3 regions of the Arthrobacter sp. NEB 688 genome follow, and region 2 is predicted to be linked to each of the others. Evidence: riboswitches for the same ligand, from Rfam matches in the RefSeq annotation. Region 2 holds a riboswitch; each other region holds the start of a gene.
The links. A riboswitch is a leader RNA that binds a small molecule or an ion and turns the genes downstream of it on or off. The one in region 2 is predicted to bind S-adenosylmethionine.
Positions count from the first base shown of each region.

Region 1: another riboswitch for S-adenosylmethionine. It lies ahead of metX (homoserine O-acetyltransferase MetX); the one in region 2 lies ahead of HL663_RS10670 (aminotransferase class V-fold PLP-dependent enzyme).
Region 3: another riboswitch for S-adenosylmethionine. It lies ahead of HL663_RS11155 (bifunctional o-acetylhomoserine/o-acetylserine sulfhydrylase); the one in region 2 lies ahead of HL663_RS10670 (aminotransferase class V-fold PLP-dependent enzyme).

Region 1 covers NZ_CP053707.1:2,383,565-2,385,819, reverse strand. Annotated here, with positions in the region: gene metX (homoserine O-acetyltransferase MetX) at 1-1,027, opposite strand, end outside; SAM riboswitch class IV at 1,044-1,155, opposite strand; gene HL663_RS11195 (DUF4192 domain-containing protein) at 1,280-2,255, opposite strand, start outside.
Region 2 covers NZ_CP053707.1:2,258,637-2,260,891, reverse strand. Annotated here, with positions in the region: gene HL663_RS10670 (aminotransferase class V-fold PLP-dependent enzyme) at 1-1,199, opposite strand, end outside; SAM riboswitch class IV at 1,245-1,358, opposite strand; gene HL663_RS10665 (amidohydrolase) at 1,451-2,255, opposite strand, start outside.
Region 3 covers NZ_CP053707.1:2,371,160-2,373,414, forward strand. Annotated here, with positions in the region: gene HL663_RS11145 (nitroreductase family deazaflavin-dependent oxidoreductase) at 1-37, opposite strand, end outside; gene mgrA (L-glyceraldehyde 3-phosphate reductase) at 51-1,100, opposite strand; SAM riboswitch class IV at 1,185-1,297, shown strand; gene HL663_RS11155 (bifunctional o-acetylhomoserine/o-acetylserine sulfhydrylase) at 1,378-2,255, shown strand, end outside.

The DNA.
Region 1 (2,255 bases), 120 kb from region 2:
CCGGACGGGCCCGGACGATCTCGTCGGACAGCCGCACGGGGTAGAGGCGGTCGGTACTGACGCCGGCGACGTGGAGCAGTCCCGGGTAGGCGCGCAGCGCGGCGGCCACCCCGCCACGACCCCGGCCCACGTCGTGGCTGTTCATCGCCTCGGACAGGACGACGTAGCTGTTGGCGTCGAAGCGGCGTGCGAGCTTGGTCGCGTGGTGGTCGAGGTAGCTCTCGACGTCGTAGCGCCCGCCCCCGCCGAGCGGGTCCTCCCCCGCCCGCGGGCGCCGGCCGAAGCGGGCGTCGAGCTCGCTCTCGTGGCGGTAGGTCGTGTGCGCGATGCGCCGGGCGATGCCGAGCCCGGTGACCGGCGAGCGGCCGGTGTCGTAGTAGTCGCCGTCCTGGTAGTCCGGGTCGTGGCGGATCGCGAGCAGCTGCGGCTGGCACCAGGCCACCTGGTCGGCGGTGGACGCGGCGGTCGAGGCGAGGACGAGCGCCCGCCGCACCCGGGTCGGCGCGGAGGCCGCCCACTCCAGGGCCCGCATCCCGCCCATCGACCCGCCGAGCACGAGCGCCCAGGCGTCGATGCCGAGGTGGTCGGCGAGCGCCACCTCGGCGGCGACCTGGTCGCGGATCGTGACGAACGGGAAGCGCCCGCCCCACGGCCGTCCGTCCGGCGCGGCCGACGACGGACCGGTGCTCCCCTGGCACCCCCCGACGACGTTGGCCGCGACGACGAACCAGCGGTCGGTGTCGAGCGGGGCCCCGGGCCCGACGAGCCCGGGCCACCAGCCCTCCGTCGGGTGCCCGGGCCCGGCCGGCCCGACGACGTGGCTGTCACCGGTCAGGGCGTGCTCGACGAGCACGGCGTTGTCGCCGCTCGGCGAGAGGGTGCCCCACGTCTCGTACGCGAGGGTCACCCCCGGCAGGACGCCCCCGCGCTCGAGCGGGAGGTCGCCGACCGACGCGAAGCGGCGGTCGCCGACGGGGTCGCCGGGACGCCAGACGGCTCCGGTCGACCGGGTCGGGGTGGCGGTCATCGATGGGGCTCCTCGGCACTCGCGCTTGCCGCGGGGGCTGGACCGCGGCCGGGTCATCACCCGGGGCACCCCACCGCGTGGAGGGTTGCCGCCCAGCAAACCGGGGTTTGGCGCTGGGACTCATGACCTGCCCCGATGGTACCGGGTACCGGCGTCCGCCACCGGCGCTCGTCCGCTCCTCGAACGGTCCGGCCCGACCCCTCGTCGTCACCCGCTCGTCCCGCTCGTCCCGCTCGTTTCCCTCGTCCTCGCTCATCCGGCACGCCCCAGCCGCTGCACGCCGGGCACCGGCCGGCCGGGGCGCAGCCCGTGCTCGACGACCCGGCCGAGCAGCTGCGCGAGGCGGTAGCCCGGCTCGACCCGCAGCGCCCGCTCGAGGGCGGCCCGCGCCACGGCGCCGTCCCCGACCTGCCACGCCAGCTGCGCCGCCGTCGTGCACACCGCGGCGACGTCGTCCGGCCGGTCGTCGGGGACCGACCGGGCGAGCGCCAGGAGGCGCTCGAGCAGCGCGTGGCGGCCCTCGGCCCCCCGCCCCGGGTGCCGCCACGACCCCATGCCGGCCCACCGCGGCACGTGCCGCTCGAGCAGCGCGACCACCACCGCGTCCAGCTCCGAGCGCGGCACCACCCCGGGCGCGACCCAGGCGATGAGGGCGTCGCGCAGCGCGATGTCGCGCAGCCCCTCGACCGCCCGGGCGAGCACCTCGGGGGGCGCCTCGGGCCGCCCCCGCTCCCCGGCGACCGGGGGCGCCAGCACGGCCGCCCAGGCCCGCACGGCCTCCCGCCGGACGCGGGTGCTGCCGCGGCGGGAGCGACGGTCGCCGGCCGGCAGCGACAGCCACGCCCCCACCTCGGTGGCCCGCCCGGCCTCGGGCTCGACGAGCCCGTCGACCGCCGCGCGGTCCGGCAGCGGGGCGTGCCCGAGGGCGACGAGCTCGGCGACGGCCGGCACGGCCTCCGACGCGGGCACCGGGACGCCCTCCGGCGGGCAGCACGTGCGCTCGCACACCGGGGAGTAGCGCCGCCCGGCCCGGACGACCGACACCTCCAGCACCTCGGCGCCGTGCGACTCGACGGCCTCGAGCAGCGCGAGGAGGAGGGGGTCGGCCTCGTGCGCCTCGTCCTCGTAGCCGACGAGGAGGACCGGGCCGTCCACCTCGCGGCGCAGCGGCCCCATGACCGCCTCGACCGTGTCCGGCACGTGGTCCGGCGGTGGGAGGTCGACGCGC
Region 2 (2,255 bases):
GTCACGGCCCCGACCCCGTCCCGGGTCAGCAGCGTGTCGACGAGCCGGTGCGCGCAGAACTTGCCCGCCCGCACCCCGATGCCGTGCTCGGCGCTGAGGGCCGCGGCGACGAGGTGGCTGTCGAGCCCGTCGACGGTGAAGGCCACGACCGGGACCCGCGGGTGCTCCGGACCGAAGAGCGAGTGCACGCGCACGCCGGGGATGCCCGCGAGGCCCTCGAGCAGCCGGTGCCCGAGCCGCGCCTCGTGCGCCTCGACGGCCGCCCGGTGGGTGCGGACGGCGGCGCACGCGGCGGCGAGCGCCACCGCCCCGAGGACGTTCGGGCTGCCACCCTCGTGGCGGGCGGCCCCCGTCGCCCACGTCACCGCCTCCGCCGAGACCGCCGCGCTGGCCCCTCCACCAGCGAGGTGGGGCTCGGCGGCGTCCAGCCAGTCGGCCCGGCCGACGAGCACGCCCGCGCCGTACGGGGCGTGCAGCTTGTGCCCCGAGAACACGACCCAGTCCGCGCCGAGCGCGGCGAGGTCGACCGGCCGGTGGGCGACGAGCTGGGCGGCGTCGACGAGGACGCGCGCGCCGTGCCGCCGCGCGACGGCGACGACGCGCTCGAGCGGCCAGAGCTCGCCGGTGACGTTCGAGGCGCCGGTGACGACGACGAGCGGCGCGGGCCCGTCGGCCAGCCCGGCGAGCGTCGACTCCAGGCGGCCGAGGGCCTCCTCGGGCGAGGCGGGCACCGGCAGGCGGTGCGTGTCGGCGGCCGGCCACGGCAGGAGCGACGCGTGGTGCTCGGTGTCGAACACGACGACCGGCGTCCCCGCGGGCAGCGCGCGGGCCAGGAGGTTGGTCGCCTCGGTCGTCGTGCGCACGAAGACGACGAGGTCGTCGGCGCGCGCCCCGACGAAGCGCGCGACCTCCTCGCGGGCCGCCTCGTAGTGGGCGCTGGTGACCCGCGAGAGCCATCCGGTGCCGCGGTGGACCGAGCTGTAGCCGCGGGTGGCCGTCACGACCGCGCGGGCCACGGACTCCAGCGCGGGCGTCGAGGCGGCGTGGTCGAGCTGGGCGTACTCGACGAGCGCGCCGGAGACGACGGGCACGGGGTCGGGCGTCACCACCGCGGGCAGGCGGCGGGCCGGGCGCGCGGGGCCGGCATGGACCGCGGCGACGGGGGTGGTGAGGTGCGTGGCGGTGTGGTGCGTGGACATCGGGGCCTCCTGGAGGGCCTCGTGGACCCTCGGGGACGGCCCCGGGACCCGCGCTTGCCGACGCCACGGCGGCGCCGACCAGGTCGTCACCCGGGGCACCCCACCGCGGAGGAGGGTTGCCGGCCAGCGAGCCGGGGCTTGTCACTGGCACTCATGACCTACGCCGACGAGTGTGACAAGGCCGCGCGGGCCCCGTCATCCGGGGTCCACGACGTGGGACGGCGCCCGCCGCCCCGCCCGCTCCCCCGGCCTCAGGCGTCGTCGGCGGCGTGCACGCGAGCGCCGTCGACGAAGGTCTGCAGCACGCGCGTCGCGCCGATCTCCTCGGGCGGCCCGGCGAACGGGTCGCGGTCGAGGACGACGAGGTCGGCCAGCGCCCCCTCCCGGATGCTGCCCGTGCCCTCGTGGCGGTTCACGAACGCCGAGCCGGCGGTGTAGGCGGTGAGCGCGGTCGCGAGGTCGAGCCGCTGCTCGGGGAGGAACACCGGGTGCTCGGGCTCCCCCTCGCGGTGCGCCTCGGGGATCTGCCGTGTCACCGCGACGTGGACGGCCGCGAGCGGGTCGGCCGTCGAGACCGCCCAGTCCGAGCCCATCGCCAGCGTCGCGCCGGAGCGGTGCAGGTCGCCGAAGGGGTACTGCCACGACGTGCGCGGCTCGCCGAGGAACGGGATGGTCAGCTCGACCATCTGCGCCTCGAGCGCGGCCCAGAACGCCTGGAGGTTGGCGACGACGCCGAGCTCGCGGAAGCGGTGGACGTCGTCGGGGTGGATGACCTGCACGTGCGCGATGTGGTGGCGCGCGTCGCGGCGGCCGTTGGCGGCGACCGCCCCCTCGACGGCGTCGAGGCACTCGCGCACGGCGCGGTCGCCGATGGCGTGGAAGTGCAGCTGGAAGCCCGCGGCGTCGAGCTGCACGGCGGCCGGCATCAGGGTCTCGACGGGGACGAACGAGATGCCCGAGTTGTCGGTGTACCGGCCGTGGCCGTCGCAGTACGGGTCGAGCATCGCCGCGGTGAAGTTCTCGGGCACGCCGTCCTGCATGATCTTCACGCTCGTC
Region 3 (2,255 bases), 110 kb from region 2:
CCCAGTCGGAGGGGGAGGGGATGTAGTCGTCGCTCATGTCGGTCCTCAACTCACTTGTCGCTCGAGGTCTTCCACAGGTTGATGCCCGTGTCCTGCGCGTGCTTGTCGATCTTCGCAAGCTCGTCCTTCGTGAAGCGCAGCTTCTTGACGGCGTCGAGGCTGTCGTCCAGCTGCTCGACCGAGCTCGCGCCGATGAGCACCGAGGTGACGCGGGGGTCGCGCAGCGCCCACGCGAGGGCCATCTGCGCGAGGGACTGGCCACGCGCCTTCGCCATCCGGTCCAGCGCCCGGATGTGCTTGAGCGCGACGTCCGAGAGCAGCGCCGGGTCGAGGGACTTGCCCTGCGCCGCACGCGAGCCCGCGGGGATGCCCTTGAGGTACTTGTTCGTCAGCATCCCCTGCGCGAGCGGGGAGAACGCGATGCAGCCGACGCCGGTCTCGCCGAGGGCGTCGAGCAGGCCCTCCTCCTCGACCCAGCGGTTGAGCATCGAGTAGGACGGCTGGTGGATGAGCAGCGGCGTGCCCATCGCGCGCAGGATCTCGACGGCCTCGCGGGTGCGCTGCGCGGAGTACGACGAGATGCCGACGTACAGGGCCTTGCCGGAGCGCACGAGGGAGTCCAGCGCCCCGCAGGTCTCCTCGAGCGGGGTCGTCTCGTCGAAGCGGTGGCTGTAGAAGATGTCGAAGTAGTCGAGGCCGGTGCGCTGCAGCGACTGGTCGGCCGAGGCGGTGACGTACTTCCGCGAGCCGCCGCCCTGCCCGTAGGGACCGGGCCACATGTCGTAGCCCGCCTTGGAGCTGATGACGAGCTCGTCGCGGTAGGGGCGGAAGTCGCGCGCGAAGAGGGTCCCGAAGTTGCGCTCGGCGCTGCCGTAGGGCGGGCCGTAGTTGTTCGCGAGGTCGAAGTGCGTGACACCGCGGTCGAACGCGCGGCGCAGGGTCGCCTGCTGGCGCTCCAGCGGCACGTCGTCCCCGAAGTTGTGCCACAGCCCGAGGCTGATGGCGGGGAGGTCGAGCCCGGAGCGGCCGGTGCGGCGGTAGGGCATCCCGGCGCGGTAGCGGCCCGCGGCGGCCTTGTACTCGTCGGCGTGGAAGGTCATGCGCCCATCCTGCCGCGTTCGGGGGGTGAGACGGGGTCGGGGAGGGGGCTGACCCCGTGCGCAGCCCGGCGTATCCTCGCGGCAGGTCATGAGCGCCAGCGTCAAGCCCCGGCTCGCTGGCCGGCAACCCTCCTCCGCGGTGGGGTGCCCCGGGTGAGGACCAGGCGTGCGGCACCCGTCGCACGCAAGCGCGGGAGCCCTCGGGCACCCCGCCGAGCACACGTCCGCGTGCGCCCGGCCAGCCGGTCGGTCGCACCCACGAGTCAGGAGCGAACCGATGACCGACCCGTCCCAGTGGGGTTTCGAGACCCGCCAGGTGCACGCCGGCCAGCAGCCCGACAGCGCCACCGGCGCCCGGGCCCTGCCGATCTACCAGACGACGTCGTACGTCTTCAACGACACCGCGCACGCCGAGAACCTCTTCGCGCTGCGCGAGTTCGGCAACATCTACACGCGCATCATGAACCCCACGCAGGACGCCGTCGAGCAGCGCGTCGCGGCGCTCGAGGGCGGGGTCGGCGCGCTGCTCGTCGCCTCCGGCCAGGCCGCGACGACGCTCGGCCTGCTCAACATCGCCGAGGCCGGCGACCACATCGTCTCGAGCGCGGCCCTCTACGGCGGCACCGTCAACCTGCTGAAGTACACCTTCCGCAAGCTCGGCGTCGACGTCACCTTCGTCGAGGACCACACCGACCCGCAGGCCTGGCGCGACGCCGTCCGCCCCAACACCAAGGCGTTCTTCGGCGAGACGATCGCCAACCCCAAGGCCGAGGTCCTCGACATCGAGGCCGTCGCCGCGGTCGCGCACGAGGTCGGCGTACCGCTCGTCGTCGACAACACGATCGCGACGCCGTTCCTCATCCGGCCGCTGGAGTGGGGCGCCGACGTGGTCATCCACTCGGCGACGAAGTACCTCGGCGGCCACGGCACCTCGATCGCCGGCGTCATCGTCGACGGCGGGACCTTCGACTACACGAAGGACCCCGAGCGCTACCCGAACTACAACACCCCCGACGAGAGCTACCACGGCCTGCGCTTCGGCCCCGACCTCGGCGTCGGCAGCCCGTTCGGCGCCAACCTCTCCTACATCCTCAAGGCGCGCGTGCAGCTGCTGCGCGACCTCGGCGCCGCGGTCTCGCCGTTCAACGCCTTCCT